Regions from separate parts of the Vibrio ishigakensis genome, predicted to be linked through region 1. Evidence: predicted binding sites of a transcription regulator. Region 1 holds the regulator's gene; the other holds the start of a gene.

The links. Region 1 encodes CRP, which controls carbon source genes, mostly activating them, when cyclic AMP is high. Its sites were predicted from a motif close to TGTGANNNNNNTCACA; they were not measured.
Region 2: the regulator CRP is predicted to act here: its motif matches at 7,922-7,937, upstream of Pcarn_RS18900 (glycogen/starch/alpha-glucan phosphorylase).

Annotation. Positions count from the first base shown of each region.
Region 1 is NZ_AP024881.1:205,005-220,995, reverse strand. It holds gene kefB (glutathione-regulated potassium-efflux system protein KefB) at 1-1,669, opposite strand, end outside; gene kefG (glutathione-regulated potassium-efflux system ancillary protein KefG) at 1,656-2,237, opposite strand; gene Pcarn_RS01015 (ABC transporter ATP-binding protein) at 2,384-4,312, shown strand; gene Pcarn_RS01010 (TIGR02444 family protein) at 4,309-4,767, shown strand; gene Pcarn_RS01005 (hydrolase) at 4,772-5,794, shown strand; gene Pcarn_RS01000 (YheU family protein) at 5,769-5,990, shown strand; gene Pcarn_RS00995 (phosphoribulokinase) at 6,014-6,883, shown strand; gene crp (cAMP-activated global transcriptional regulator CRP) at 7,097-7,729, shown strand; gene Pcarn_RS00985 (DUF1338 domain-containing protein) at 7,780-8,571, opposite strand; gene astD (succinylglutamate-semialdehyde dehydrogenase) at 8,587-10,047, opposite strand; gene astA (arginine N-succinyltransferase) at 10,078-11,097, opposite strand; gene Pcarn_RS00970 (aspartate aminotransferase family protein) at 11,122-12,333, opposite strand; gene Pcarn_RS00965 (anthranilate synthase component II) at 12,550-13,134, opposite strand; gene trpS (tryptophan--tRNA ligase) at 13,215-14,240, opposite strand; gene Pcarn_RS00955 (phosphoglycolate phosphatase) at 14,373-15,050, opposite strand; gene rpe (ribulose-phosphate 3-epimerase) at 15,043-15,717, opposite strand; gene Pcarn_RS00945 (Dam family site-specific DNA-(adenine-N6)-methyltransferase) at 15,800-15,991, opposite strand, start outside.
Region 2 is NZ_AP024882.1:1,107,128-1,123,118, forward strand. It holds gene Pcarn_RS18875 (glycosyltransferase family 4 protein) at 125-1,267, opposite strand; gene Pcarn_RS18880 (nucleoside-diphosphate sugar epimerase/dehydratase) at 1,271-3,145, opposite strand; gene Pcarn_RS18885 (UDP-glucose 4-epimerase family protein) at 3,252-4,196, shown strand; gene Pcarn_RS18890 (sugar transferase) at 4,210-4,755, shown strand; gene malT (HTH-type transcriptional regulator MalT) at 4,822-7,530, opposite strand; gene Pcarn_RS18900 (glycogen/starch/alpha-glucan phosphorylase) at 8,198-10,651, shown strand; gene malQ (4-alpha-glucanotransferase) at 10,850-13,033, shown strand; gene glgB (1,4-alpha-glucan branching protein GlgB) at 13,344-15,521, shown strand; partial or broken gene Pcarn_RS18915 (IS110 family transposase) at 15,647-15,991, shown strand, end outside.

The sequences.
Region 1 (15,991 bases):
CTTCTAGCATAGTGTTGTCGAGTTTATTGAAATGCTTTTGCGCTCGGGTGGCTTGGTGTGGGTGCATTCCTAGGGAGATAAGAAGCTGACGACCTAAATCCAGTGCCCCTAAGAAGGTCTCGCGTGAATACGAGGTCACACCATGGTTAAGCAATTGATACGCCTCTACACGACTGCGGGCACGAGCCAGTATTTTTAAATGCGGGAAGTGTTGCTGACACAGGTCTGCAGTTTGTAGCACCTCATCAGGAGAGTCGGTACATAACACTATGGCTTCAGCGGTATTTGCTCCGGCTGCTCTTAGCAAGTCAAGGTTGGTTGCCTCACCGTAGTAAACCTTATAGCCAAACTTACGCAGCAGTTTTATCTGGCTCGCATCACTCTCCAAGATGGTTATCTTCACCTTATTGGCATACATCAAGCGCCCTATCACCTGACCAAAGCGACCAAAACCTGCCACGATAACCCTCGGCTTTCTATCACCCATAGGCTCTGCGGCCTCTTCTTCTTGAGTCGAGTTAATACTACGCGCGTACCACCAACTTTGTCCCTTAAGTAGAAGTGGCGTAGTCACCATGGACAAACTTACTACCACCAGCAAAAAACTCGAAACCGAATCATCCAATAGTCCTAACGCGAGGGCTACAGTAAAGATAACGAAGGCAAACTCACCCCCCTGACTCAGGATGGCCGACATGCGACTGCGAGACTTAGATTTCAAACCGAACAAACGGGCTAAACCATATAAGATATAGCCTTTCAGCACCACTAGGCCTACAACAGTGAGCAGAATAAGCACTGGCTTTTCAAGAAGAAGGCCAAGGTTTACCGACATCCCTACCGAGATAAAGAACAAACCAAGTAAAAGACCTTTGAACGGCTCTATGGTTATCTCAAGCTCGTGGCGATATTCACTCTCTGCAAGCAGTACACCAGCTAAGAAAGTCCCCAAAGCCATCGAAAGACCAAGGTATTGCATAAACACAGCGATACCCAACACCACTAGTAGAGCTGCTGCAGTGAAAAGCTCTCGTGTGCCGCTCAGTAAAACGTGCCTAAATAGCGGTCGCAGCAAGAAGTGACCTGCCACCAATAGACCGACAACGGCCCCGACCTTAATACCTACATCAGACCAATTACCGGCCACATTGCCAGCCAGAACGGGAAGCAATGCCAGCATAGGGATCACGGCGATATCTTGGAAAAGGAGCACCGCAAAGCCAGACTGCCCCGCTTCTTTGCCTGACAATTCAAGCTCATCAATGATACGCAGCGCGATGGCGGTTGAAGAAAGCGCGAGCCCCATACCTATCGCAAGGCTACTTGCCCAAGACTGCCCTAAAAAGTTAGCTACCATGGCGATCAACAATGTAGTCAACACCACCTGAGCACCACCCAAACCCAATATAGGGACTCTCATAGCCCACAGTTTCTTAGGATTCAGTTCTAGACCAATCAGGAATAGAAGGAGCACTACACCGAGTTCAGAGAAATGGAGTATGGCATCCACATCGCTGATAAGGCCAAACCCCCAAGGGCCAATAGTGACACCTGCAATTAGGTAGCCTATGACACTGCCAAGTCCTAGTCTTTGAGCCAATGGCACTGCGATCACAGCAGCACTGAGGAACAGCACGCCACTTTGGATAAGGTCGTTATTTATCGCCATTGTTACCTCCATTGAGCTCGGAGAATGGGTCACTCAGCCACTTGGCATAATCTAAAGCGTGCTGCAGTCTTTCAACGTCTGACACGTTACGAGCCCAATAGAGTATGAGTGGTTCAAACCAGTGCATTTGGCATAAGGCAGCGGTCAGTTCAAAGGGTTGCAGTATCTGTTCTAGAGGGTATTTATTGTAACCTTCAGGAGAAAAAGCTTCAGATTTACCACCGGTAGTAATAACGCTACGCCAGTGTTTACCCTTTAAGGAACATTGCTGTCCAAAAGCAAAGCCTTTATCTAACACCCTATCCATCCACTCTTTTAGTAATGCAGGGCAAGAATAGAGAAACATTGGATGTTGAAAGACGATAACGTCGTGTTGCAACAGGCGCTCATGCTCGGCTGCAATATCAATAAAGAAGTCAGGATACTCGGCATAGAGGTCATGCACTGTGACATTAGGTAGCGCTTTGATCTGCTCTATCATAGAGCGATTGGCTACTGAGCTGTTTGGCTCAGGGTGTGCATAGATCACCAAAACCTTAGGTGAGCTATTTGCGGTTTCCTCTGTCATTCCTTGACGTCTTCCCATAATTCCCTTCGAGGCTTCTATCCTAACATATTAAATTCATTGCAAAACCTTAGCTAATGCTAGGTATGTTCGACTTTTGACACACTAACGCCTAATATGCCTGCCAAGATTATCAATATACGGCTCTCATGATTACTTTCTCTGAAATCCAACTGCTGCGCGGTGGTAAAGCACTTCTCGACAATGCGACAGCGACCATTCATCCCGGCGACAAGGTTGGCCTTGTGGGCAAGAACGGCTGTGGTAAATCCACCCTGTTTGCGTTGATGAAGGATGAATTGTCCATAGATGCAGGGGATTTCAAACAGCCAAAACATTGGGAGCTGGCTTGGGTTGCACAGGAGACCCCTGCCCTAGAACGTTCAGCTCTAGAGTATGTGATCGATGGTGACCGTGAATATCGTCAGCTCGAGGCCGACCTTGCTCAGGCTGAAGCAGACAACAATGGCACTAAAGTAGCAGAACTGCATGGCAAGATTGAGACCATAGGTGGATACTCTATCCGTGCTCGTGCCGCTGAGCTTCTCGATGGCCTGGGCTTTTCTCAACCGCAAATGGATTGGAGCCTAACCCAGTTTTCTGGTGGCTGGCGTATGCGCCTCAACCTAGCCCAAGCGCTATTGTGTCGCTCTGACCTACTACTACTGGATGAACCAACAAACCACTTAGATCTGGATGCGGTAATGTGGCTAGAGCGCTGGCTTCAGAGCTACCGCGGCACGCTCGTAGTTATCTCCCACGACCGTGATTTCCTTGATCCTGTGGTCAACCGAATCATTCATATCGAGAACCAGACCCTAAACGAGTATACGGGCAACTATTCTTCGTTCGAGAAGCAGCGTGCCGAGAAGCTAGTGTTGCAACAGGCTATGTACCAGAAGCAGCAAAAGCAGATGTCGCATATGCAAAGCTATATCGACCGCTTCCGCTACAAGGCCTCTAAAGCAAGGCAGGCACAAAGCCGAATTAAGGCGCTCGAGCGCATGGAGAAGGTACTACCCGCTCAGTTTGATAACCCATTTAGCTTCGAGTTTAGAGAGCCAGATGCACTGCCTAACCCTATCGTAATGATGGATCAAGTCAGTGCTGGTTATGGTGACAAGCGCGTTCTCGATCAGATCAAGCTAAACCTAGTTCCTGGCAGTCGAATCGGTCTTTTAGGTCGCAACGGTGCGGGTAAGTCTACTCTGATCAAATTGCTCTCCGGAGAGTTGCAACCGCAAGCCGGTGAGTGTACCTACTCACAAGGTGTGAAGATTGGTTACTTTGCTCAGCATCAACTAGAGACCCTCCATCCAGAGGAAACACCACTGCAACACATGATGCAGATAGCGCCCAAGCATACTGAACAACAGTTGCGTGATTACCTAGGTAGTTTCGGTTTCCAAGGAGATAAGGCTCTAGATAAGGTTGCTCCATTCTCCGGGGGTGAGAAGGCTCGCCTAGTGCTAGCTTTGCTAGTTTGGCAAAAACCTAACCTATTGCTTCTGGATGAACCCACCAACCACCTAGATCTGGATATGCGTCAAGCACTTACCCTTGCCCTTCAAACCTTCGAGGGTGCTATGGTAATCGTCAGTCACGATAGGTATCTATTGAAAGCGACAACAGATGATTTGTATCTCGTACACGATCAAATGGTAGAGCCCTTCGACGGCGACCTTGTGGATTACTACAAATGGCTGACCGAGCAACAAAAGCAACAGAAAAAAGCCGAATCTAATGCTGATCCAAAAAGCACAGAGAATTCAGCAGCGGCTAAAAAAGACCTCAAGCGTAAGCAGGCCGAGTTTCGCAAGCTAACCGCACCGATACGAAAGAACATCACTAAACTCGAAACCCATATGGATAAGCTCAACCAAGCTTTAGAAGGTTTTGAAGAGCAACTTAGCGATACAGAAATGTATCAGGCGAAAAATAAGGCTAAACTTACTCAGGTCTTAAGCCAACAAGCCGAAGCCAAAGCGGAGCTCGAAGAGGTCGAAATGGAATGGATGAGTGACCAAGAGACCCTAGAGAGTATGCAGGCTGAACTGGACGCAGAATTGAATCTATGACGGAAAGCACGCCCAATAGCAATTTGACCATCGATAGCCTGTGGCAATTTAGCCTACAGTACTACTCCGAGCGGGAAATCAAAGAGGCGTGCCTTACCCTACAGAATCAATTTCACGGCAACGTAAATCTACTGCTTGCCCTTCGTTGGCTCGATCAACATCAGCTATCTTTTCCAAACCAAGAGTGGCCGCGAATGCTCCAAAGCCTTGGACGCACCGAGCCACTTTTGCACCAGTTTCGCGAACTGCGACGTAAAACAAAGCAGCACCTACCTGACACCCTATATCGTGAGTCTCTGCAATTCGAACTCCACCTAGAGCGCCAGCAACAAGCCGATATTGTCGATGCCATCCATCAGTTGCAGTTAGATAAGGTAGAGGTGCCACATTTAACCGATGACTACTGCCATCAACTGGGAGCGGAACACATAGCCTTTATCTTTAGTAAGCATTAAAAGTATGGATACCCTATTCAAGCCACATTGGAGCATGACCAACCCTCACCTGCAGACCCTGCTGCCTAGGTTTGTGCGCAAGGCGCCATTATTTACTCCCATGTGGGAGTGCATCCAAACCCCAGACAGTGACTTTTTAGATCTCGCCTGGAGCGAAGACTGGAATCAACTTCAAGCCTATCGCAAACCTATTTTTGTGCTTTTTCATGGACTAGAAGGAAGTTTCAACAGCCCTTACGCTAATGGTCTGATGCAAGCCTTTGCGCAAAGAGGTTGGCTATCGGTGATGATGCACTTTCGCGGTTGTAGCGGTAAACCAAACAAGCAGGCCAGAGCCTACCACTCGGGAGAAACCGAAGACGCGCGCCTTTTCTTAGAGCACCTGCACCAACGCTTCCCATACAATCCCAAAGTAGCAGTAGGCATCTCCCTTGGCGGTAACATGCTGGTGAACTACTTAGCCAAGTACGCCGACCAACCTCTACTGAATGAAGCGACCATCATCTCGGCACCACTGGATTTAGCCGCCTGCTCCAAACGTATCGAGCGTGGCTTTTCAAAGCTTTATAACAGTTACCTATTGGGCTCGCTAAAGCAGTCGGCCCTACAAAAACTTCACCTGTTGGAAGACAAACTTGGGATCGATAGAGAGACCATACAGAATATGCGCTTCCTTCATCAGTTTGATGATGCGATTACGGCTCCCTTGCATGGTTTCTTGAATGCGCGTGACTACTATCAAAAATGTTCGGGCCTTCCTAAATTAAATCAGACCTCTATTCCAATAAATCTGATCCACGCCAAGGATGACCCCTTTATGACCGATGAGGTCATCCCAAATTTCAAGCTGGCAGACAACATCACCTACCACCTAATGCCAAAAGGCGGGCATGTTGGCTTTATTCAGGGCACTCCTTCGTCACCAAAATTCTGGTTGGAGATGGTGGTTCCCGCTTTTTATGATAAATTTGTATCTTCAATTTATTACCAAGATGTAAATCATGATCGTACCCTGGCAAGAAATTAGCCCTGAGACCCTAGAAAACCTAGTCAAAGAATTCGTGCTTCGTGAAGGCACAGACTATGGAAGTGTCGAGGCAAGCCTACAAGACAAAGTCGATCAGGTGCTTATGCAGCTAAAAAACGGACAAGCTGTCATCGTCTATTCAGAATTGCATGAGACAATAGACATCAAAGTAAGCCAAAACTCACAACTACTATAAACTCACATTCGACAAGGAACGTCATGTCAGCCAAGCATCCCATCATAGCGGTAACCGGTTCTTCTGGAGCAGGCACTACCACCACCTCAGAAACCTTTCGCAAGATGTTCAACATGATGAAGGTTCAGGCTGCGTGGGTAGAAGGCGATAGCTTTCATCGCTTTACTCGCCCCGAGATGGATGTCGCTATTCGCAAAGCCAAAGAGCAAGGTAAACACATCAGCTACTTTGGCCCTGAGGCTAACGACTTCCCAGCCCTAGAAGAATTTTTTAAAGAGTACGGTGAGAAAGGCGAAGGTAAGGTACGCCGTTATCTGCACACCTTCGATGAAGCAGTTCCCTATAATCAGATGCCGGGTACCTTTACTCCGTGGCAAGAACTGCCTGAGAACAGCGACCTGCTTTTCTATGAGGGCCTGCATGGCGCGGTAGTGGACCACAACTGTCATGTGGCCAAGCATGTGGACCTTCTGATCGGCATGGTGCCTATCGTAAACTTGGAGTGGATACAAAAATTCGTTCGTGATACTCGCGATCGTGGTCATTCTCGAGAGGCGGTTACCGACTCTATCGTTCGCTCAATGGACGACTATCTGAATTACATCACCCCGCAATTTTCACGTACACATATCAACTTTCAACGCGTTCCGACCGTAGACACCTCAAACCCGCTAAATGCGAAAGGTATCCCAAGCCTAGATGAGAGTTTTGTGGTGATTCGAATGCGCGGATTTAAAAATGTCGATTTCCCATATCTGCTGGCTATGATTGATGGCTCTTTTATGTCTCGCCACAACACCTTAGTTGTGCCGGGAGGCAAGATGAGCTTTGCGATGGAGCTGATTATCAGACCTATCCTGCAACAGCTTTTAGAAACCGGAAAGATAGGCTAAACGATACACAGCACACACTCTTGTCCGAGACTGTGATAAAAGCCACAATTTTGTTTACATTTTCGGCAATTCTGACCGATCAAAATCAAGAAATGTGGCAAAAAAAAGGATACTATTCGTAGTACAAAATAAAAGTAGTAGCAGCAACTACAAGCCTTGAACACTCATAGGCAACAATACAAATATGCTCGCTAAAGAGAGGAAGATAAGAATATGGTTTTAGGTAAACCTCAAACGGATCCAACATTAGAATGGTTTTTGTCCCACTGTCATATCCACAAATACCCTTCTAAAAGTACGCTGATCCACGCTGGTGAAAAAGCGGAAACTTTGTATTACATCGTCAAAGGCTCTGTTGCCGTTCTAATTAAGGACGAAGAAGGTAAAGAAATGATTCTTTCTTACCTTAACCAAGGCGACTTCATCGGTGAGCTAGGTCTTTTTGAAGAAGACCAAGAGCGTACAGCTTGGGTTCGTGCAAAATCACCTTGTGAAGTTGCAGAGATCTCATTCAAGAAGTTCCGTCAGCTAATCCAAGTGAACCCAGACATCCTAATGCGTCTGTCTTCACAAATGGCGAAACGCCTACAAGTAACTAGCCAAAAAGTTGGTGACTTGGCGTTCCTAGACGTTACTGGTCGTATCGCACAGACTCTACTGAATCTTGCAAAACAACCTGACGCTATGACGCACCCAGATGGCATGCAAATCAAGATCACTCGTCAAGAAATCGGCCAAATCGTTGGTTGTTCTCGTGAGACAGTAGGTCGTATCTTGAAGATGCTAGAAGAGCAGAACCTTATCTCAGCTCACGGTAAGACTATCGTGGTATATGGTACTCGCTAAGCCGAATTCAGATTCAAAAAAACCGCTACTTAGTAGCGGTTTTTTTATGCCTAATTGTTGGTGCTCTCGAATATCTTGTCTGCCGAGGCGGCCACAAAGCCATGGTAGAGCTCGCCTTGGTTATCTTGATAACGCTTGGCAAACTCGTAGAACCCACCAGGGATAGAGTGCACAGCATCAGAGAATGCTACGTCCACTTTGTCCGCCATAGTCGATGACTGCTCTAATAACACCTTAGGAGAGCCTTTTACTTCTCCACCCGAGCTGTTAATGGCAAAGCCTTTTTGCTTCAAAAAGCCGTTCACCTCAGCCACTTCCTCATACTCAGCCAACTGATTCACGCTTACCGTAAAATGATTCGCTCCATAGCCATGCGCCGCAACCCAAGCTGCATACTCACTCTCGCTGGCTAGGATCTGATATTCACCATAGCTAAGGTCCCACAAGCGACCTTGATGTAAGAAATCGGAGCCAGATAGCTTGTCTGCATCGATTTGGTCTACCAGCTTAAGCACAACATTACGCAACTCATTCGAGCACAGGTGCAGTTGAAGCTGGCTGATAAACACCTTTGGCATTTTAGGGTCAGGGTGCTGATAATGCTCTGCAATCAGCTTTTTACTCTCGAACACATAGTCGCCACCTTTCTCGTAACCAAGCTCAATAAAAGGCTTGGCTAGAGTCGGCAATGACACAGGGTCGACACCAAAGGTGCGCAACGCGATGTGGTCGTTAATCAAAGCTTGGTCTTGCTTTAGCAACTCATGAATCGTGTGTGATGACGGGCACAGACGCTCGCAAAAATCACCCCAAAGTTGCTCGAACAGTTGTTCAGCTCCCATATTCCCTCCTTGAAATTACATGGTGATGCCCGGTGATAGAGACTCAGGCAATAATGGCTCAGCACCGTGGATAGATGCCATTGGATACGCGCAATAATCCGCCGCGTAAAACGCGCTCGGTCTTAGGTTGCCAGAAGCACCCGGGCCGCCAAATGGTGCATCACCGCTAGCTCCGGTAATCGGGCGATTGCGGTTCACGATTCCGGCACGGATCTCATCAGAGAACTGTTCCCACTCAGCATCGCGCGTCGAGATTAGCCCAGCCGATAAACCATATTGAGTGTCGTTAGCCAGCTCAATCGCCTTCTCAAAGCCAGAATAGCGCACAACCTGCAGCAGTGGACCGAAGTACTCTTCATCCGGTAGGGTATCGATAGCAGAAGCTTCAAGGATAGTCGGAGACAAGAAAGCACTCTCACCAAGCTCACCTTTGAGAAGGTACTCTGCGCCCTTACCTACCAACTCTTCTGCCGCAGCAACGATCTGCTGCGCTGCAGTGCGGGAGATGAGCGTGCCCATGAAAGGTTGGTCGTCTGCAAACGGCTGGTCCATCTTAAGCTGCTTAGTCACCTCTACTAGACGAGCGACCAAAGCATCACCGGCCTCACCCTGCGGCACGTAAAGACGACGCGCACAGGTACAACGCTGACCGGCACTGATAAACGCCGACTGGATAATGGTGTACACAGCTGCATCTAAGTCGCCATATTCTTCAGAGACGATAAGCGGGTTGTTGCCCCCCATCTCTAGCGCCAACATCTTCTCTGGCTGACCCGCAAACTGACGATGCAGGATATGACCGGTATTAGCGCTACCGGTAAACAATAGGCCATCGATCTTATTTGAACTCGCTAGTGCGATACCCGTTTCTTTACCACCTTGCACTAGGTTGACCACACCCGATGGAAGGCCTGCTTCTTGCCATAGTTTGACTGCAAGCTCACCACAAAGCGGAGTCAGATCAGATGGCTTAAACACCACAGTGTTGCCAGCAAGAAGTGCAGGAACTATGTGTCCATTTGGAAGGTGTACTGGAAAGTTATATGGGCCAAACACAGCTAGCACACCCAGCGGGCGATGTTGTAAGGTCACATCGTTGGCACCTACCTGCTTGTGTTTAGTACCGGTTCTTTCGTGATAAGACTTGATGGATAGACCTATCTTGCCCGCCATTGCAGCGGCTTCTGTGCGAGTTTCCCAGATAGGTTTACCCGTCTCTTTAGAAATGGTCTCAGCGATCAGCTCAGCGTTTTCTTTTACTAGATCTGCAAAGCGCAATACTATCTGTTCGCGCTCTGCAAAGCTCTTCTTTTTCCAACTAAGAAAGCCAGTGCGTGCGGCCATTACCGCTAGCTCTACTTGACCTTCAGTTGCGCTGTGTCCTTGCCAGATAGTTTGGCTGTTATACGGAGACTGAGACTGGATATCGGCGCCTTGGCCAGAGATCCACTCCCCTGCAATAAAATGCGTTGTCATTCCAATCGTTCCTTGTTTGTTTTATTGAACCTATTGTGCGGTCATGCGCACCCAATCACCGCTGGCGACCTCTAGAGCCTCTGCCACCTCTCTAGACAAGATCACCGTCTGGGATTCATTGTCGAAGGCTGCCGGCTGAGCCACCGCTCTGAAGTTTTCAAAAGAGGTATTACAGATCAGATAGTGCTGTGTGCTGCTGTGTTCAGCGATAGAGACCTTAGCTCTGAAGGATTGCCTTACGGTATCGATATTGTTTAGGTCACATTCAACCGTTGGACCTGCATCGAAGATGTCGACATAATCACGGCAGATAAAGCCTTCTTTTTGCAAAAGACGCAAAGCAGGTTTGGTGTTGTCATGCACCTTGCCAATCACAGCTTGGGCTTCTTCGCTCAATAGGTTGATATAGATAGGCAGCTTAGGCATCAAATCAGCAATAAAGCCCTTGTTGCCTGTACCTGTTAGATAATCTGCATGGGTAAAATCTATAGAGAAAAAGTGGTCCTGTAGCCATTCCCAGAATGGAGACTTGCCCTCAGCATCAGACACACCGCGCATCTCAGCAAAGATGGTCTGTGAGAATCTATGTGGGTGCTCTGCCAGCATTAAGAAGCGACACTTAGACATCAATCTGCCGTTGAGGCCGCCTCGAAAGCTCGGGCGTAGAAACAGGGTACAGATCTCAGAACATCCGGTGTAATTATTGCCGAAAGTCAACAGACGAACTACGTTGTTAACCCCCAAAGCCTGGGATGAATGAACCACCTTGCTGATGTGGTAAGAATAAAATGGTACGTCCCAACCAACCGCGGCCTCTATACCTGTAGTGCCGGCTACCTCACCGGTTTCACTATCGAACCCAACCATCAAGTACCCCTCATCTCCGGGTTCGGTGACATCGGGCTTAGCAAAGCTATTTATTGAATGATCGATTCGATTGTTCAGCAGGGTTTCGTTCACCGGCAAGGATGTAAATCCATGCCCCGACTCCTCTGCACACATATAGAGAGCGTTATAATCTTCCTTGGTTATTGGGCGTACTACCAACATCGCACTATCCTCCTGATAGAAAACTTAAGCGTTATATAATTTCGCCACTGCGGCTTCGAGGCGAGCAAATCCTTCCTTGATATCTTGTGGGGTGATAACCAGTGATGGGGTGAAACGAACCACATTAGCACCAGCAACTAGGACCATTAAGCCCTCATCACCTGCTGCTACCAATACGTCACGTGCACGGCCTTTCCACTCGTCTACGAGCTCAGCACCGATCAGCAGACCTTTACCACGAACCTCTTTAAAGATTGGGTATTGAGCGTTGATGCGCTCAAGCTCGGCTCGGAAAAGCTGCTCGCGTTCTTTCACGCCGTCAAGCACATCTGCTGCAGATACGTGATCAACCACGGCTTCAGCTACCGCACAAGCCAATGGGTTACCACCATAAGTAGAACCATGGGTACCCACTTTAAGGTGTGCACCGATCTCATCGGTAGTTAGGATGGCACCGATAGGGAAACCGCCACCTAGTGACTTAGCGGTACTTAGAATATCTGGAGTCACACCCAGACCTTGGTATGCATAGAAATGACCTGTACGGCCGTTACCGGTTTGTACTTCATCGAAAATAAGCAGCGCATTATGTTTGTCACACAGCTCACGCACAGTCTGCACAAACTCAGGAGTTGGAGGTACGATACCGCCCTCACCTTGTAGTGGCTCCATCATTACTGCACAGGTTTCGTCTGAAATAGCCGCTTTGAAGGCTTCGATATCGTTGTATGGGATATGCTCTACATCACCCGGCTTAGGACCAAAGCCATCTGAATATGCAGATTGACCACCAACGGTTACAGTAAAGAAGGTGCGGCCATGGAAGCCTTGGTTAAAGGCGATGATCTTGGATTTTTCTGGACCAAACTTGTCTACCGCATAACGACGTGCCAGTTTAAGTGCTGCCTCGTTTGCTTCCGCACCCGAATTAGAAAAGAAAACCTTGTCGGCGAAGCTAAGCTCGATCAGCTTCTTAGCCAGACGCAATGCCGGCTCATTTGTCATCACATTACTTAAATGCCACAACTTGCTCGCTTGCTCTGTTAGCGCATTCACCATCACTGGGTGACAATGGCCTAAACAGCTCACCGCAATACCACCAGCGAAGTCGATATACTCTTTATCCTGCTGGTCCCAAACATGCGAGCCTTCACCTTTAACAGGGATCATTGGTAGCGGGTTATAGCAAGGTAGCATTACCTCATCGAAATCTTTGCGGGTTACTTCTGAAAACATGTTGTGCTCCTTTTACTTCCTCTCCTGACACTAAGTTAGAAAATTTGCTAATAACAAAGTTCAAAAGAGATTTCCTCTGTAAGCGCATTGTATTAACAATTTATTAACTAGTTCAAGGGTAAACTGTATATAAATCCCCCCTAAATCGGGATGAAATATAGACAATGTGAAGCAGGATAGATAATTGTACTAAGAGCTAGGTCTAATAACGGCTCGTTATGAGACCAGTTTCAGAAAGTTTTTCAGGATTTCGTGACCTTGTTCGGTCTTGATCGATTCTGGATGGAACTGTACGCCTTCGATAGGTAAAGAAGTATGTCTATAACCCATAATTTCGTGGGGATTACCTGCATCATCGACAGTCCATGCGGTCATCTCTAGGCAAGCAGGGAGTGACGCTTTCTCTACTACCAATGAATGGTAGCGAGTAACCGTTAGCGGATTATTGAGGTCAGTAAACACACCCGAGTCGTTGTGCCTAATAGCCGTGGTTTTACCGTGCATCACCTTTTCAGCACGCACCACATTGGCACCTAAAACCTGAGCTATGGCTTGGTGACCAAGGCAAACACCTAAAATGGGCAGTTTACCCATGAAGTGATTAATAACTTCAAGGGAGATACCAGCATCATCTGGGGTACAAGGTCCTGGTGAGATAACCAAAGCCTCCGGCGCCAACTCTTCTATCTCTTGTATGGTGATGGCATCGTTACGCACCACTTGAGTCTCACAACCTAGCTCAGAAAAGTACTGATAGAGGTTGTAAGTAAACGAGTCGTAGTTATCGATAATCAACAGCATGAGAACAGCCTGGCTCCAAAAAAACAATGCCACCGCTTTGGGCGGTGGCATTCTAACACAGTTATTTAGCTTGGGGATGCTTAGCGAGGACGCTGAACAAAGCCCACAGCTTGGTAAACCTTGTCCAAAGTTACCGCTGCTTTCTCAGAAGCCTTATCAGCACCCGCTTTCATTACCTCATTTAGATAAGGAATGTCATTGCGGATTCTGTGGTACTCAGACTGGATAGGCTCAAGCATAGCAACAAGCGCCTGGCCTACATCCTTCTTGAATGGACCGTACATTTCCACACCTTGGTATTGCGCTTCAATCTCTTCGAATGTCTTGCCCGTAGCTGCAGAGTAAAGACCCATAAGGTTTGCAATACCCGCCTTGTTCTCTACATCGTAGGCGATGCGAGGTGGGTTATCTGGATCCGTTTGCGCCTTGTTAATCTTCTTGATGATCGATTTAGGCTCTTCAAGCAAAGTGATAACGTTCTTGCGGTTATCGTCTGACTTAGACATCTTTTTGGTCGCATCCTGCAGGCTCATTACGCGCGCATTCACCTTAGGAATGTACGGTTCAGGAACTTGGAAGATTGGCGCTTCTGCACTGCCGTAAAGGTTGTTGAAACGAGTCGCGATATCACGAGCAAGCTCAAGGTGTTGCTTCTGATCATTACCTACAGGCACTTGGTGTGCACCATACAGTAGGATATCCGCAGCCATCAGCACAGGATAGTCATACAGACCTACATTCACATCGTTAGCATAGCGCTGAGACTTGTCCTTGAACTGAGTCATACGGTTAAGCTCACCCATTTGGGTGTAGCAGTTAAGAACCCAACCTAGCTGAGCGTGCTCTGGTACGTGAGACTGAACAAATAGAGTGCTCTTCTTAGGATCAACGCCAACTGCAAGACACACGGCTAGTGCATCTAGAGTCGCCTCACGCAGGGCTGCAGCCTCTTGGCGAACAGTGATCGCGTGCAGGTCTACCACGCAGTATTGGCAGTCATAATCATCTTGCATCTGATGCCACTGACGCAGAGCACCTAGGTAGTTACCAATGCTTAGTTCACCAGACGGTTGAACACCACTTAACACAATAGGTTTCGTGCTCATGTTATGACTTCCTCAATACTACAAATTAAATCAAATGTTGAACAAAGCAGTGTACTCATCAACGAGTATATTTCTAGCAAAAAAACGCTTTTTTGCGCTGATATAGCTAAAAATGCATGGCTTCTTGGTCAGTTATTGACTCAACTGATGCAGCACTTGTTTAAGACCCGACAGCTGCTGAATCAAAAAGTCCGGATTGGAGTCTTCAATAGGCTCGCCATGGTTATAACCATATGGAAGCGCCACCGAACCAATACCTGCATTCTTGGCTGCCAATACATCGTTTTTGGAATCACCTACCAAGATCATCTGATTATGTGCCATACCATATTTATCCATTAGATATTCAAGAGGCATAGGATCAGGCTTGCGCTTAGGTAGAGCGTCACCACCGACCACCTCAACAAATAAATGTGCGATCTGGTGTTGCTCTAAGATATCTGGAACAAATTGCCCCGGTTTATTGGTGACGATTGCCAATTGATAACCCTCTGCAAAAAGCTGTTCTAGGGTATTTTTTACCGTCGGATAAAGGTGACTCTCATTATGACCACACTCGGCATAGAAATGGTCGAACTCGACTCGAGCCTGCAGCTTGAGTTCATCACTGATGCTGGGGTCGATATGATAGCTTTGACTTAGCGCTCGGGCGACTAGGTTATCTGCCCCATTGCCAACCCATTCACGAACCTGCTCCTCAGAAACGCCGTCGCGCCCCATAGAAAGCATCGCCTTATCTACGGCAACCGTAAGGTCAGGCACACTGTCTACCAGCGTGCCATCCAAATCAAAAGCGATAAACTTAACCATTAACTTTGGCCAGTTCAGCGCGCATCTGTTCGATAACCTCTTTGTAATCAGGCTGATTGAAGATAGCCGAACCCGCGACAAACATATCTGCGCCCGCTTCTGCGATTTCGCGGATATTCTCAGCCTTCACACCACCGTCAATCTCTAGACGGATATCGCGACCACTTGCATCGATACGCTTACGCACCTCACGCAGTTTATCTAGAGTATGAGGGATAAAGGATTGACCACCAAAGCCTGGGTTTACCGACATCAGTAGGATCAGGTCTACCTTATCCATGATGTAATCCAGATGAGAAAGTGGCGTTGCTGGGTTTAACACTACACCTGCCTGACAGCCGTGTTGCTTGATAAGCTGTAAGGTACGATCAACGTGCTCAGACGCCTCAACATGGAAGGTGATCATGCTGGCACCGGCTTTGGCAAAGTCAGGGATGATGGAATCAACAGGCTTCACCATAAGATGCACATCGATAGGTGCAGTGATGCCGTAATCTCTCAAGGCCTTACAGATAGGTGCACCAAAGGTCAGGTTTGGAACATAATGGTTATCCATTACATCGAAGTGCACCACGTCCGCTCCAGCAGCAAGAACGCGCTCAACGTCTTCGCCCAAGCGAGCAAAATCTGCGGATAGAATGGATGGAGCGATTAGAAAGTCTTTCATCTGAGGCCTCGAGGTTGATGTGTAGTGACGGCAAAATTGTACAAAAGCCACCACCTGAACTCAAAGCCGTTTTCAGTTTCTGTTACAGATGCGACTGTTGCGGTTTAAATAGTGCAAGAAGCTCGTCGACTTTGTTACGACCAGCACCGTTGCGACTGATAGTACGCTTCACCTTAACTACGTTAAGCTCAGCGCCATGGTACAAGCGGCGGGTGAGCGTAGTATCGTGGTTGGAGATAAGCACAGGTACGCCACGAGAGGTCGCGGCGCGCTC
Region 2 (15,991 bases), on a different replicon from region 1:
AAATATTTAATCGATTTATTTTAGTGTTAACAACTGATTAACCCAGTAGATTATATTTAATTGTAAAGGTACTAATTTGCAGCGTTCCTATGTTATTCTAAACTCAGTATAATATCGAGTAGAGTTAGGTTAGTTGGTAGGTACTCTCATAAATACCTAATAGTTGCTGAACAATGACTTCATCACTATATTGTTCAACTACTTCTTTGTATAAATTAGATGCAATGAAGCAAGCCTCATTACGGTTTTTTCCGGTAGTCACTAGTATTTCAGCCAACCTTTCCGAGTCGTAGGGCTCAATCAGCCACCCGTTACAAGCGTTTCTGATAAGATCTCTACAACCGGCAACGTTTGTTGTGACAACTAACCTCTTCATAGCCCCAGCTTCAATCAATACACGTGGAATCCCTTCTCCATACCTAGTCGGTAATGCAACAATGTCTACGTTGTTCATGAGACTAGGCATATCTTCAATTGTTCCTACCCAATTAAAATCGTGTTTTTGTGAAAGGTATTCTACTTCATCTTGTGAGTAGGCATTGTTTGATTCTAGGTCGAATATTCCAGCAACGATCAGTCTGATATCCATGCCAATTTGACGACAATGGTTTATAGAAGAGATTAAGGTATCTAAACCTTTATCTTTAAGTAAGCGAGCAGCGAATAAGACGGTTATCTGGGGTTCAGTTAATATTTCTTTTCTAGATTGGTATTTATTGGTGTCAACGCCTGCACCGTTTACTTGTATCAACTGGTCACTGCGCCCTATTCCATTTCTTTGAAAAAGAAGCTTATCTTCAGAATTCTCAAATAAAAATGGGCCTTGGTTAGTTCTTCCTATGTATTTATATAAAAGTACGATAACCGTTTTGATGGCTCTGAACTTATAGCTATTGTTTGAAAATACAACGCCTAGACCTGTTATACTTTTAACGCATGGTATTTTTAGTGCTTTAGATATAAGGCCTGTATAAATGTTTGGTTTGATAGTAACTGAATGAACTAAATCAGGTTTTATCTTTTTTATGATTTTGTACAAATGATATATAGAAGCGACTTCTTCAAAAATCAGGATACCGCTGCGAGAAATTTTTATATCGTAGCAGTCATATCCCTCTGATTCCCATTGGAGCTTCAATCGAGGTGCAGTAAACGAAGTTATGATCGAAACCCTATAACCTTTCTCTTTTGCCGCTTTTGCTCTATTGTACCAATGTAAATTAAAGTACCAGTCCACGTTAATGATAATTGCTAGATGCTTTTGCATTATTTAACTCAAATCTTGTTTTCGCGAAAATTCAATAGGTAAGGTTTTTAAATACTTCATTAGCGCTTCGCTGTTGAAGTCTTTACAATATCGGTCTAACATCTCAATTATCGTTTCCATTTCATTCCAAGTAATTGATAGTTCATTTGCAGTCATTATTTTATCATGAACAGTTCCTTCAATATTATCTCCTATGAGTAATTCTTCATATAGCTTTTCCCCAGGCCTTAACCCTGTGTATTTTATCTCAATATCACCATCTTCGTTATTATTTGAGCCAATTTCGTTCATACCCATTAGATGAATCATGCGTTTTGCGAGATCAAGAATTTTAACCGGCTCTCCCATGTCAAGTACGAAAACTTGACCATTTCTAGCCATTGCACTTGCTTGTATAACTAATTGCGCTGCTTCTGGCATTAGCATGAAATATCTAATTATATCAGGGTGAGTAACAGTGACTGGGCCACCTTTGCGGATTTGTTTTTTGAATAGAGGTACAACTGAACCTGAAGAACCTAAGACATTGCCAAACCTTACCATTGTAAAGGTCGTCTCACTTTCTCTGTAAACCAGTGATTGTAAGACCAACTCGGCTAATCGTTTGCTGGCACCCATTACATTTGTTGGGCGTACAGCCTTATCTGTAGAAACTAGTGTAAAGTTATTGACGCCGGTGATCATCGCTGCATTCGCACACGCGAGGGTTCCAAATACATTATTCCTTATTCCCTCTACAATGTTGTTTTCAACCATGGGTACATGTTTGTAAGCTGCAGCGTGATAAACAGTTTCTACCATGTGAGTTTTCATGGTGTTGATTAGTCGGTTCTCATTTTGCACTGAACCTAGGCTAGATATTATTGAACAGTCTACCTTCAGCCTTAAAATAGTTGACCTCAATTCTTGATCAATCTGATAAAGATTGAATTCATTTAGCTCGTATAGGACCAGAGATTTCGGTTGTTGAACGATAATCTGTCGGCATAATTCAGAACCAATAGAGCCGCCCGCGCCGGTTACCATAACAACTTTATTGGTAATGTTTCGACTCATAAGATCTTTGTTCGGTGTGACAGGGGCCCTTCCGAGCAAATCTGCAACATCCAAGTCTCGGACTTCGGTTGCAGAACCTTTGCCTGAGGCAATTTCTTCCAATGAAGGTACTGACTGAACCTCAATAGGCCAGTGAGAAAGTTCGTCCAGAAGACGTAGCCTTTTTCCTTGAGAAATATTATTAATCGCTAATAGCAGCTTTTGCGGCTGATAAAGTGACGTCAAACGTTGAAATTCAGTACTATGATGAACTCTCAATCCGTAAATGATGTTGCCGTCTTTGCTCCTATCATCATCAATAATTGCTACAGGATGATATTCGTCTCCCTGTATGAGTGATGAGGCCAAATTTCGACCTGTGGCACCTGCGCCGTAAATGAGGACATTTGGCTTTTTTCGACGATAATAGTGATGAAATAAAACACGAATTAGAATTCGAGGCCCACCTAGTGTTAGCGTAGCAATACCAGCATAGATAAACGGTACGCTTCTAGGAATAAAGGACTGAATAAAAAAACTGGATAAGGCTAATGCCAATGCGGATAATATGACTGCTAAAAATATGTTCCCGAGCGCAGGAACCATCATATAGCGAAGGACTGCTCGATACATTCCGAGCTTTGTAAAGCATGCTAGAGTAACCAAAAGGGTTATAAGCATACTCGCATACTCATCCATACCTAAAGGTACATACATACCGCCTAACCTAACAGCAATAGATACATATAAAGACGCAAGTACAGCAACAACGTCGTATGTGACTGTTATGATTCGTTTGTTTTTGCGATTGGCAAAGACTATGAACTTGTATGGATTAAACATTTACACTTATCTGGTTTATTTGAACATTATGATTTTAAATAGCTTTTTGGGGCTTTGCTAGCATCGATTTAGTTAATGGTGCTTATTTGAACGATTAGGGTGAATATTGAAGATTTTAGTAACAGGTGCTAACGGTTTCATAGGTAGTCAGGTAGTAAAAACAAGTCTGAAATTCGGTTTGAACCCGGTATCGCAAACCAGAAAGTCCATTATGGAACTGCCTAACAACGTAGTCGTTGAAGGGTTAACAGAAAAAACGAACTGGCTAATAGCCCTGCAAGGGGTTGAATGCGTGGTTCATTGTTCAGCACTTGTTCATCAAATGGATAATGAGGCACTTTATAGCGATTACTATGATACTAACGTGCTCGGTACCGAAAATTTGGCTCGACAAGCTGCAGACAATGGGGCGAAACGGTTCGTTTTCTTGAGTTCTGTAAAGGTTAACGGCGAATACAGTGCACCAAACCATCCTTTTAAACCTGACGTTGATTTAGCGCCAGACGATTTTTACGGCAAGAGTAAATACGAAGCGGAACTGCGCCTTCGGAAAGTTTCTGAAGAAACCGGTATGGAAGTAGTAATCATTCGACCTCCTTTAGTATATGGTCCTGGAGTCAAGGCGAATTTCTTAACCTTAATGAAATGGACATCAAGAAAGTTACCATTGCCTTTTGGTTCGATCGATAACAGAAGAAGTTTGGTCTATGTTGAGAACCTTGTTGATCTAGTGTTGAATTGTTGCACAAATCCACAGGCTGCAGGTAAGACCTTTTTGGTTTCAGATAATCATGATGTGTCGACTAGGTGTTTACTTAGGTCTATCGCTAAATCTATGAAGGTTAAAAGTTATCTTGTGCCCGTGCCTCGCAGTATATTTAAGTTGGCGGCGACTGTTTTTAGAAAACCAGAGCTAGAAGTTAAGTTGTTTGGTTTTCTTCAGGTAGATATTAGTGAAACTCGTAAAGTACTTGGTTGGGAACCGCCTTATAGCTTTGAAGAGGGTATACAAAAGACCGTCGATGACTTTTTAGCGAATAAGAATAGTTAAGTTGGAACAGAGCGTGATTAGATTCTTAGATTTTGTGTTGTCTTTCTTTGGCCTGTTATTTTTGTGGCCAGTGTTGTTGGTAGTTTGGGTTTTAGGATATTTTGATACAGGAGCACCGGTTTTTCGGCAGATCCGAGTTGGAAAAGATAAACAAGAGTTTGTACTGGTTAAGTTCAGGACTATGCCAGTTGATACGGCCTCTGTTGCAACGCACTTGGTTGGTGCTAGCTCGGTAACTAAGCTGGGTAGCTTTCTTCGGAAAACTAAATTAGACGAGTTGCCGCAGCTTTGGAACGTGCTAAAAGGTGAAATGAGCTTGGTTGGTCCGAGGCCTTGCTTGTTTAATCAAGAAGAGTTAATCAGTGCGAGAAGTGCTTTGAAAGTCTTTGATGTAAGGCCTGGTATCACTGGCTTGGCTCAGGTGAATGAGATCGATATGTCTACGCCTGAACTGCTTGCTGAGTGGGATGCAAAAATGATTCGAACTATGTCTATTTCTAATTATTTTAAGTACATAGTCCAGACTGTGCTCGGTAAAGGGGCAGGGGATAGGGTTTAGATTTTTAGTTTGAGAGGTCCCGGATAAACCCTACGAGTTTTCCGGGATGCCACTTGTGTTGCTAGTCTAGTAGCCCATTAGTCTTAAAAGATTTTCAGCCGTCTCAATTGCTTCTTTTCGATTCGCAATATTCAGCTTCTGATACAAATTTCGAATGTGCGTCTTAATTGTTGTCCCGGCAACATCAAGCTCCTGCGCAATCTGCTCGTTACTGAAGCCAGAATAAATTAGGTTTAGCACCTGCCATTCTCGCTGGGTCAGCGGGCTGGTGCGGATCAGCTCTGGGATGTTTGGATGGTTGACGAGCTTGTTGACGAACTCTTCATCGAAGTGGACGGCGCGGCTGCGTTGCTTGTTGCCAATCTCTTTTAGTAGTTGTAGGGCGCGGTGGCGCTCTAGGTCGCCTAGCTGCCCTTTGTTGACTAGCTTATCCATCAGTTTGCCGATGGTATTGCCATCGATGATGAAGTTGCCGATCATGCCGGTTTGGTTGGTCATGGATAGGGCTTGTTTTAGCTTCTCGCCGGCTTGTACTTCGTCGCTAGTTTTGATGTGCAGAACAGATTCAACGATGAGATTGCGGTTTTTGTCGGTCACTAGGCCGTGTTTTTCGGCTTCGTTACGCATTAGCGCTAAGGTAAGTTCTGCCTGATCAAACTGCTCCGTGCAGATTTGTGCGCGGGCGATGTTTCGAAGGTGCAGTTGAGTAAAGTGGTTGCTGGCGCTTTCTGGCTGCTCTGCTTGTACTAACCAGTTGTGGATGGAGGTTGTATCACCACGCGCTTGCCAGTACAGAAGCTGTGAAAGGGACGCATTAGCTGTCCAATCTAGGTGATAGTTGGACTCGGCTAGTAGGCTTTCAATTTTTTCTACAAAGCGACCGGCTTTGTCTATTTCACCGCGGCCGATAGCGATGCGCGCTAGCATTGAGTAGCTGTGTAGGTGACGGCTCTGTTTCTTCTCACCTAGAACATCGATGCCTTTATAGGCTAAGTGCTCAGCTTCATCTAGGTGGTTCCAGCACCATTGGATTTGAGCGCGGATGCGCAGTAGGTGTTCGTGCAGTGGTACTTGCTGCAGGTGGTGCTCTTCGATGATCTTAAAGCCTTGCTCTTGAAGTTCGTGTGCGGCTTGGATATAGCCTTGAGCAATCAAGATCTCGCTTTGTTGGATCAGAGCCCACAGCGCTTGGTGGTAAACCTGATACTGACGCGCAAGCTTTTCTGTCTGCTGCATCATAGGTAGCGCGCGGTCTAATCGGCCCAGTACGTGGTTTACCTCGCCGATAACGGATGTGCCCACAATGCGGCTTCTAAAGTCGTTGTTGTCAATTTGGCTTAGTGCCAGTTCAGCCAGCTCTAGAGCTTTCTCAGGTTTGCCTTGGTTGATGGCAACCAAGCCGAGTAGGGCGCTGACTTGGCCTTTCTCGTTGGCTGAGATGCTGATGTTGCGTTTTTCCAGTTCTACCTTAGCTTCGGCAAGCAAATCACCTACCGCGTTGTATCTGTGCTGGCTTTGAGCAAGCCATGCACGCAATAGAGGCAGTTTCGCTGTTTGATACAGCTGATCCGGTTCTAGCTCGGCAATGGCATTTTCTAGGGTTACTAGCTCACCGCCGTTAAACATGGCCCAGCCGTGCTCGCGCATGATGTCTGCACACAAGTCGGAGTCTTTGGCTTTTTGTGCGTGTGCCAGTGCTTTTACAGGACGATTGTACTTAAGCCAGGTTTTAGCCGCTTGTGTTTGTAGAGATAGCTCTTGCTGTGGCAGGTGAGTGCTGCGCTGGTGGGTCAGGAAGTCACTGAACAAGTTATGGAAGCGGAACCAGTTTTGCTCGTCTGTACTGGTATTAAGAAACAGACCAAACCGGTTTAGGTTTTCCAGCATATTCAGCGCGTCATCGCGTCCGGTCACATCCGCAATATGTTCATCACTGAAGTTATCCAGCACTGAACACTGCATCAGGAACTGCTGAGTGTCTTCGTCTAGGTAATCAAATACCTCTTCTGCCAGATAGTCCCATAAGTGTGTGTGATTGAAATCTTCAATCGCCAGTAGAGACTCTTTAATCGGCTTATTTTGTTGAATGGCTTGGATAGCCAGAAGCTGAAGTGCTGACGGCCAGCCCTCTACATAGTTGCGAAGATCCGTAGCGGTTGATTCATCTATCTCTTCTTTGGTACGCATGCTTAAGAAGCGTGACGTCTCTTCAGTATCGAATGCGAGCAGGTCATCGTCGATTTCAATCATAAGATCGCGTACACGAAGATTCGCCGTGCCCAGTGGTGGGTTAGAGCGACTGGTGACCACAACTGTGACGTTGTCTGGCATATGCTTGATAAAGAAGCGCATCGCTTCGTGCACTTCTTCATTAGTAATGAGGTGGTAGTCATCTAGCACCAAGTAGATTTCATGATGGGTACTAGTGAGTTCTGCGAAAATCTCGCCGAACAAGCTGTGCAATGATGAGAACTGGCGTTTTTCGATGAGTGCCAGAGAGTTCACACAGATGTTGTCGGTTGCTTTATTAATAGCGCGCACAAAGTAGGAGATAAAGCGGTAGCTGTCGTTATCGCTCTCATCCAGGCTATACCAGCCTACATGGGTTTTGTCGGCTAGCCATTGAGCTGCCATAGTGGTTTTGCCATAGCCGGCAGGGGAGCGAAATAGCACCAGCTTATAAAAGGGCGCTTGCTGCAAAAGCTCCAAAACACGGGGACGCACGATGGCGTTATGTAAGCGGCCGGGGCGAGTCAGTTTTGATGGAATCCACATTTGTGTCTTTACCTAGTCAGTTATTCTTATGTTTATGCTTTGGGGGAGTCGTCATTCCGGCACACTTGTAGGATGTACTCGGTTTGAAGATCCCGGAGTAAGCTAATGCTTTCCGGGATGACGGGGTAGCGCTGGCAGTGCACCTTGTCGTCTTATTCGCCTTTATATTTAATTCTGGTACGGCGTCTCATCCCTAAACCTCATCGATTCTAGATGAATAAGCACTGGATGTAATTTGATCACACCCCTGTTTGGTCTGATATTCACCTAAATTCACCGTCTACGCCTCAGATTTGTGAAGCCGATCTCAAATAGCTGGGTTTCGCTCTCAAGCAGGGATTGAGCCTGCACATTTTTCGTCGATGAAACATTCATTCTGCTCATAATTTGTCGTGATTGAACTCACGCTTTTTACAATTCTGAAAAATAATTCGGGTTACGGATATTCATTCCATAAGAGCGCAAATCATGACTTAACGTGATCTTGGTCTCGCCCTGTAGAGGGGAGGGGGGTGTTTATGGGATCTGGCTCAACAACTCTTTTTTCTCCTCATCCCTACGCCCTGTCTACTCCTCCTTATCCACCCCTCGGGTAGGAGGATGAACCATTGCCAGGGTTCGAGGATGATGGCCACAGTTGGAAATAAACACTAAGTGAGAGTTCTTAATGAAACCTGCACAACAAAAAAAATTCGACAAAGCTCAATTCCAAGCGAGCGTGAAGAATCACCTTACATCTACCTATGCTACCACTGTAGAAAACGCGTCCGACCGCCAATGGTACTTGGCAATGGGCCGCGCGCTAGCTGAACTCACCACTTTCGATCTGCTTGCAACTGAAGCGGATGCAAAAATCAAAAACGCAAAAAGCGTTAACTATCTATCACTAGAATTTTTGATCGGTCGTCTAACTGGTAACAACCTTATCAGCATGGGTCTGTATGAGCAGATCACTGACGCGATGGCTGAACTAGGTCATAACCTAACTGACCTACTAGAAGAAGAGCGCGACCCATCACTAGGTAACGGTGGTCTTGGTCGTCTAGCAGCATGTTTCATGGACTCATGTGCAGCTCAAGAATTCCCGACTGTAGGTTACGGCCTGCACTATGAATACGGCCTATTTAAGCAATCATTCAAAGATGGCCGTCAGCAAGAAGCACCTGATGCATGGCGTGGCGTTGAAGGCTACCCATGGGAAGTAGCTCGTCCAGAGCTTGCTCAAGAAATTGGCTTCTACGGTGAAGTTCAATGGGTTGTTGAGAACGGTAAAGAAGTTCGCAAGTGGGTTCCAGGCATGACTGTAAAAGCAATGCCATGGGATCTTCCAATCGTGGGCTACGAGTCAGACACGGTTTACCCACTGCGTCTTTGGGAATGTCAGGCAATTGCTCCTTTCTCTCTAGAAAGCTTCAACAACGGTGACTACTTCGAAGCACAGCACGCGCTAATCGATGCAGGTAACATCACTAAGGTTCTATATCCGAACGACAACCACGAGAAGGGTAAGACTCTGCGTCTAATGCAGCAGTACTTCCACTCGGCAGCGTCTGTACGTGACATCCTACGTCGTCACGAAGCGGCAGGTTACTCTCTAGAAGATCTACCAAAGCAAGAGACCATTCAGCTTAACGATACGCACCCAACTATCGCTATTCCTGAACTAATGCGCATCCTAATCGATGAGCGTGGTCTTGAGTGGGATGCAGCGTGGGCAATCAGCTCGCAAACATTTGCATACACCAACCACACACTACTTCCAGAAGCACTTGAGACTTGGCCTGAGTCGCTAATCCAGCGTCTACTTCCTCGTCACATGGAAATCATCTTCGAAATCAACCACCGCTTCCTACAAGAAGTACGTGCAATGTGGCCTGGTGACGGTGAGAAGCAAGCTAAGCTGTCTATCATCCAAGAAGGCTTCCATCGCATGGTGCGCATGGCGAACCTATGTGTGATCGGCTCTTACGCAGTAAACGGCGTAGCAGCACTTCACTCTGAGCTAGTTAAGAAAGACCTATTCCCAGAGTTCCACGAGATGTACCCAACACGTCTACACAACGTGACTAACGGTATCACTCCTCGTCGCTGGTTGAAGTTCTGTAACCCAGGTCTATCTGCGCTTATCACAGACAAGATTGGTTCTGAGTGGCCAGCGAAACTTGAGCAACTTGAACAAGTAGCTAAGTTTGCTGACGATGCTAAATTCCAGAAAGAATTCATGGCGGTTAAGAAAGAGAACAAACAGCGTCTAGCTGATTGGGTTTCTGAGAACATGGGTATTGAGCTAGATACAGATGCTATCTTCGACGTTCAAATCAAGCGTCTACACGAGTACAAGCGTCAGCACCTAGATCTGCTACACATCTTGTCTCTATACCACCGCATCATCAACGATCCTGAGTTCGATTGCGTACCACGCGTATGTTTCTTCGCAGCTAAGGCAGCTCCTGGCTACCACCTAGCGAAAGAAATCATCTTCGCAGTGAACAAGATTGCAGACAAGATCAACAATGACCCACGCATCGGCAACAAGCTGAAAGTGGTATTCATCCCTGACTACCGTGTAAGCATGGCTGAGATCATCATCCCTGCGGCTGACGTTTCTCAACAAATCTCGCTAGCGGGTAAAGAAGCATCTGGTACAGGTAACATGAAGATGGCTCTAAACGGTGCCCTAACTATCGGTACGATGGACGGTGCAAACGTTGAGATCCGTGAAGAAGTTGGCGATGAGAACATCTACATCTTCGGTCTTGATGTTGAGGGCGTGAAAGCGACTAAAGCACGCGGTTACAACCCATTCGACTACTACAATGCTGACCACCTATTGAAAGCGTCTATGGACCTACTAATCGGTGAAGAGTTCACTCCAGGTCAACCGGGCTTGCTGCGTGCAACTTACGACAGCCTACTAGACGGCGGTGACCCATACCTATGTCTTGCAGACTTCGCATCTTACGTGAAGGCGCACGAAGATATGGATGCTCAATACCGTGACCAAGCTGGCTGGGCTAAGAAAGCCATCCTGAACACAGCACTAGTTGGTAAGTTCAGTTCAGACCGTTCGATTCGCGACTACGTGAACAACATCTGGAAGCTAGAAGCGGTAAGCCGTTAATTAAAGTCTCCCAGAACTTAGAAATGAGTTCTGGGAACTTTGCGTAACAAGGTCCCGGATATTTCTTTCAGAATTTCCGGGATGACGACCAAAGCAGTGGCTGGGTCTGAAAGAATTCAATCGGTGCGCAGTTGCGCGCCAGTATCACAAAAACAACAATGAAATGGATGAAGGCGTGTTTCGTCTTCGGAGAGAGCGATGAAAGAACAATCCGCACTAAAAAAAGTCGCTGAAATGGCTCGTATTGCCGATAGCTATGTCAGTGCTTGGGGTGATGAGGCTTATGTGGAAGACGAGACCATTCGTCGTCTGCTAGCGTCACTAGGCTATGATACGAGCAGTGACGAAGCACTGCTAAAGTCTGCTGAGAAAAAACACAAGAAAGACGTACTGGCGGCAGTTAAAGTCGTTCGCGACGGTGAGCCAGTAGAGATCGAATTGAACCTAGGTGTGAGTGCTCGTGAAAGCGAGTTTGCTTGGCGTCTAGAAACTGAAAAAGGTGAAGTACTAGAAGGCTACCTTCAGTCGCAAATCGTTCGTGATGAGCGTGCTGATGGTGGTGCTTTGGTATTTGCCCTTCCTAACGAGATTGAGTGGGGCTACCACAAGCTGATCGTAACGCGTAAGCGTCGTAAAGCACCTTACGAAATGACTCTAATCGTGACTCCACAAGCGTGCTATAAGCAGTCTTCTATCGAAGAAGGCAAGAAGCTTTGGGGCCCAAGTGTTCAGCTGTACACCTTACGCACTCCACATAACTGGGGTATCGGTGATTTCGGTGACCTGAAACAACTGGTTGGCGATATCGCAGCGCGCGGTGGTGACTTCGTAGGTCTAAACCCAATTCACTCTCTGTTCCCAGCAAACCCAGAAGGTGCGAGCCCATACAGCCCGTCTTCTCGTCGCTGGCTGAACATCCTATACATCGATGTAAGCTCAGTACCTGAGTTTGCGCTAAGTGCGGAAGCGCAACAGAAGGTTGGCAGTGCTGAATTCCAGCAGCGTCTGCAGAAGGCTCGTGAAGTTCAACATGTGAACTACAGCGAAGTCTCTGATCTCAAGATGAGCGTGCTGCCTCTGCTTTACGCTGAGTTCAAATCTCGTCATCTAGACAAGAACACTGAGCGTGCTCAAGCCTTCCTAAACTTTGTTGAAGAGGGTGGCGATAGCCTGCTTCATCAAGCAGCGTTCGATGCATTGCACAAAGAACTGCACGATCAAGATTCAAATACTTGGGGTTGGCCTGTATTCCCTGAGAAATATCGTCGTTTCGAAACTGCGGCAACTCAGAAGTTCATCAAAGACAACCGTGAACTAGTAAACCTATACATGTACCTACAGTGGATTGCTGATACTCAAATCAACGAGGCGCAAGCTTTGGCTGAAGAGAAAGGCATGGCTGTTGGTCTATATCGTGACCTTGCGGTAGGTGTTGCAGATTCTGGCTCTGAAACGTGGGCTGACGAAGGCAACCTTATCCTTGACGCGAGCATCGGTGCTCCACCAGATATCCTAGGTCCTCTAGGTCAAAACTGGGGTCTACCACCGCTAAACCCTCAAGTGCTGCAAGCGACTGGCTATGATGCTTTCATCAAACTACTGCGTGCAAACATGAAACACTGTGGTTCTCTGCGTATCGACCACGTTCTTGGCCTACTTCGCCTATGGTGGATTCCTAAGGGTGAGAACGCGACTAAAGGGGCGTACATGTACTACCCAGTTGAGGATATGCTAGCAATCCTTGCGCTTGAGTCGCATCGCTTCCAGTGCTCAGTAATCGGTGAAGACCTAGGTACTGTACCAGATGAGATCGTAGGTATCCTACGTGACGCAGGCGTTCACTCTTACAAGGTATTCTTCTTCGAAACTAATGAAGATGAAAGCTTCATCAACCCAACAGAGTACACAGACCAGTCTATGTCTGCGCTATGTACGCACGACATGCCAACCCTACGCGGTTTCTGGCACTGTGATGACCTGAAACTGGGTAAAGAGCTAGGTCTGTATCCAAACGAAGAGCAACTTGCTGGTCTGTTTGATGATCGCTTGAAGTGCAAGCAAGGCATCCTAAACACAATTCGCCAAAACAACCCTCAGTTCCTGTCTTCAGGTATTGGTGAGAACGCGGAATACGTGCCAATGGATCGTTACCTGGCGAAAGCGCTTCAGCTTCACGTAGCAGCAGGCTCTTCAACTCTACTAAGTGTTCAGCTTGAAGACTGGCTAGAGATGGATAAACCAGTAAACATCCCTGGCACCGTGGATGAATATCCAAACTGGCGTCGTAAGCTGTCAGTGAACCTAGAAGAGATGTTTGCACGTGATGATGTGAACGAGATTGCTAAGTCTCTATCTGAGGTTCGTGAGAAGGCGTCTCACTAATTTGGTCTGACCAATTAAAGTGAAAACTTCTACTCGCTTCAAACTTTCAATTTTGTAATTAAGTTACAATCTGGAAGCTCTGAAATGCCCGCTCATTCAGCGGGCATTTTTTATGTCATAGGTACAACTGACAGCTAATAGCTTTCAGCTGTCAGCTGACCACCATTTTTGTAGCGGTGGTTGGCTAAATTGAATAAAAAATAACGAAAAAGCTAATAAACAACACAATAACAATGATTGGTTAGGGCTCGTGAATTACGAGAACTAAGGAAAAATAATTACAAATTACGGACTATTGAGGAGATTAGGCGTGATTAAGCCTATTGATAAAATTAAGAAAGCTTACCAGCAGTTAAGCCAAGCATCTTTTGCTGACCCATTTTCACTGCTTGGGCCATTTGTACGTGAGCAAGGTCGCTCACTGACGGTTTGGATGCCAGGTGCAGACCGTGTTGAAGTGCTAATTTCAGACAAGCGTATCGAACTTGAGCGTGATAAAGAGAGCGCATTCGTTCTTGCTCAAGATATCGACCTTTCTTTCACCCACTATAAGCTAGCTGTTCATTGGGGTGACACCGAGCAGATCCTTGATGACCCGTATCAGTATCACGCTCTTTATGAAGAATTCGATCATCTGCATACACCAAAGCAGATGTATCAACACATGGGTGCGCAGTTTGTAACGGTTGAACGTGATGGCAAAACCATCTCAGGTACGCGCTTCCTTGTATACGCACCTCATGCATCAGCGGTAAGCCTAGTAGGCGGTTTCAATGCATGGGATGGTCGTCGTAACCCAATGCAGCGTCTAGATTACGGTATCTGGGGTATCTTTATTCCTGAACTGCCAGAAGGCACCGCTTATAAGTTTGAGCTGAAAGGTCCAAACGGTGAAGGTCTACCTCACAAGCAAGACCCATGGGGCTTCCATCACGAGCAGTATCCGTCATTCTCTTCGGTTACTTATGATCAAACTAAATACCAGTGGCAGGATTCAGCTTGGCAGAACCGCCCAGTAACGCAAAAGCGTGGCGAAGCACTGTCATTCTATGAGCTTCACGCAGGTTCATGGCGTCGTGATGAGAATGGTGACTTTCTTAACTACCGCGCACTTGCAGAAGAGCTGGTGCCTTATCTAGTTGACCTAGGCTATACCCACGTTGAGCTAATGCCAGTATCTGAGCACCCGTTCTATGGCTCTTGGGGCTATCAGCCAATCGGTCTGTTCGCGCCAACTAGCCGCTACGGTTCACCGGACGATTTCAAATACTTCGTAGACAAGTGTCACCAAGCAGGTCTTGGTGTAGTTCTGGATTGGGTTCCAGCACACTTCCCGTCAGATGATCACGGCCTTGCTAACTTCGATGGTACGCCACTGTTCCACGATCCAGATCCGCGTCGCGGCTGGCACCAAGATTGGAACTCGTACATCTATGACCTAGGTCGTGAGCACGTTCGTCGTTTCCTAGTTTCGAACGCACTGTTTTGGTTTGAGCATTACCACATCGATGGCATCCGTGTAGACGCAGTAGCGTCAATGCTGTACCTAGACTATTCGCGTAGCCACGATCAGTGGATCCCGAACCAAGATGGCGGTAACGAAAACTACGACGCTATCTCGACCCTGAAGTGGATGAATGAGGAGGTGTACAAGCACTTCCCGAATGCGATGACTATCGCAGAAGAGTCTACTGCGTTCCCGGGCGTATCAGCGCCGACTTTCCTTGGCGGCCTTGGCTTTGGCTTCAAGTGGAACATGGGTTGGATGCACGACAGTCTTTCTTATATCAAAGAAGATCCGGTTCACCGTCAGTATCACCATAACACCATTACTTTCCCGCTAGTGTATGCACACAGTGAGAACTACGTGCTGTCTCTGTCTCACGATGAGGTGGTATACGGAAAGGGTGCTATCCACGACAAGATGCCAGGTGATGAGTGGCAGAAGACAGCAAACCTTCGTGCATACATGGGCTACATGTATGGTCAGCCTGGTAAGAAGTTGAACTTCATGGGCGCTGAGTTCGGTCAAACGGCTGAGTGGAACCACGACGATCAACTGCAATGGTTCTTGCTAGATTATGAGCGTCACCAAGGCGTACTAAATCTGACTCGCGACCTGAACAAGCTGTATAAAGACGAGTCTGCGATGCACGACTTGGACTATGATCCTCGCGGTTTTGAGTGGCGCCTACAAGATGCGGCAGAGGCAAGCGTACTTGCTCATGAGCGTATCGATGACAACGGCGAGCGTATCCTAGTCGTTTCTAACTTTACGCCAGTACCGCACCAAGAGTTCCGTTTAGGAATTCCTAATGAGGCTGAATACGAACTGCTACTAAGCACAGACGATGAGAAGTACAACGGTTCGAACACTGCGCTTCCAGCTAAGCTAGTGACCGAGAAGGTTGAGAGTGAAGGCTTGGAGCAGTCAGTACAGATGGTGCTTCCTCCGCTGGCTACTGTGTTCTATAAGAAGACTAAGTAGCTGTGAAGATACCGGATAAGCCAATTGGCTTTCCGGTATAATGAAATGGACCCACCCTTTACACGGCGTCGCAATGCGCCAAGATGAAGTTGAGTAAACAAGCATCTAAATAAGGGTAGGTCCACATGACAAATGTAACGGTCGGATTAGATATTGCCAAGAATGTTTTTCATGCAGTGTTCGTCACATCACGTGGGAAAATCACTCGTAAGAAGCAACTTAAGCGAGCTGCGACACTGCCATTCTTTGCCAAATTGACTCCTCAAGTAATAGCCATTGAAGCTTGTGGTGCCTCTAATCACTTGGCTCGAGAACTCATCAAGCTTGGGCATCATGTAAAACTTGTCCCCCCCGCAACATGTCACTTCGTATCGTCGTAAAAATAAAAACGACTACAACGACGCAGAAGCCATAGCAGAAGCCGCACAACGCGACAATATGACGTTTGTACCGGTAAAGACAATTGACCA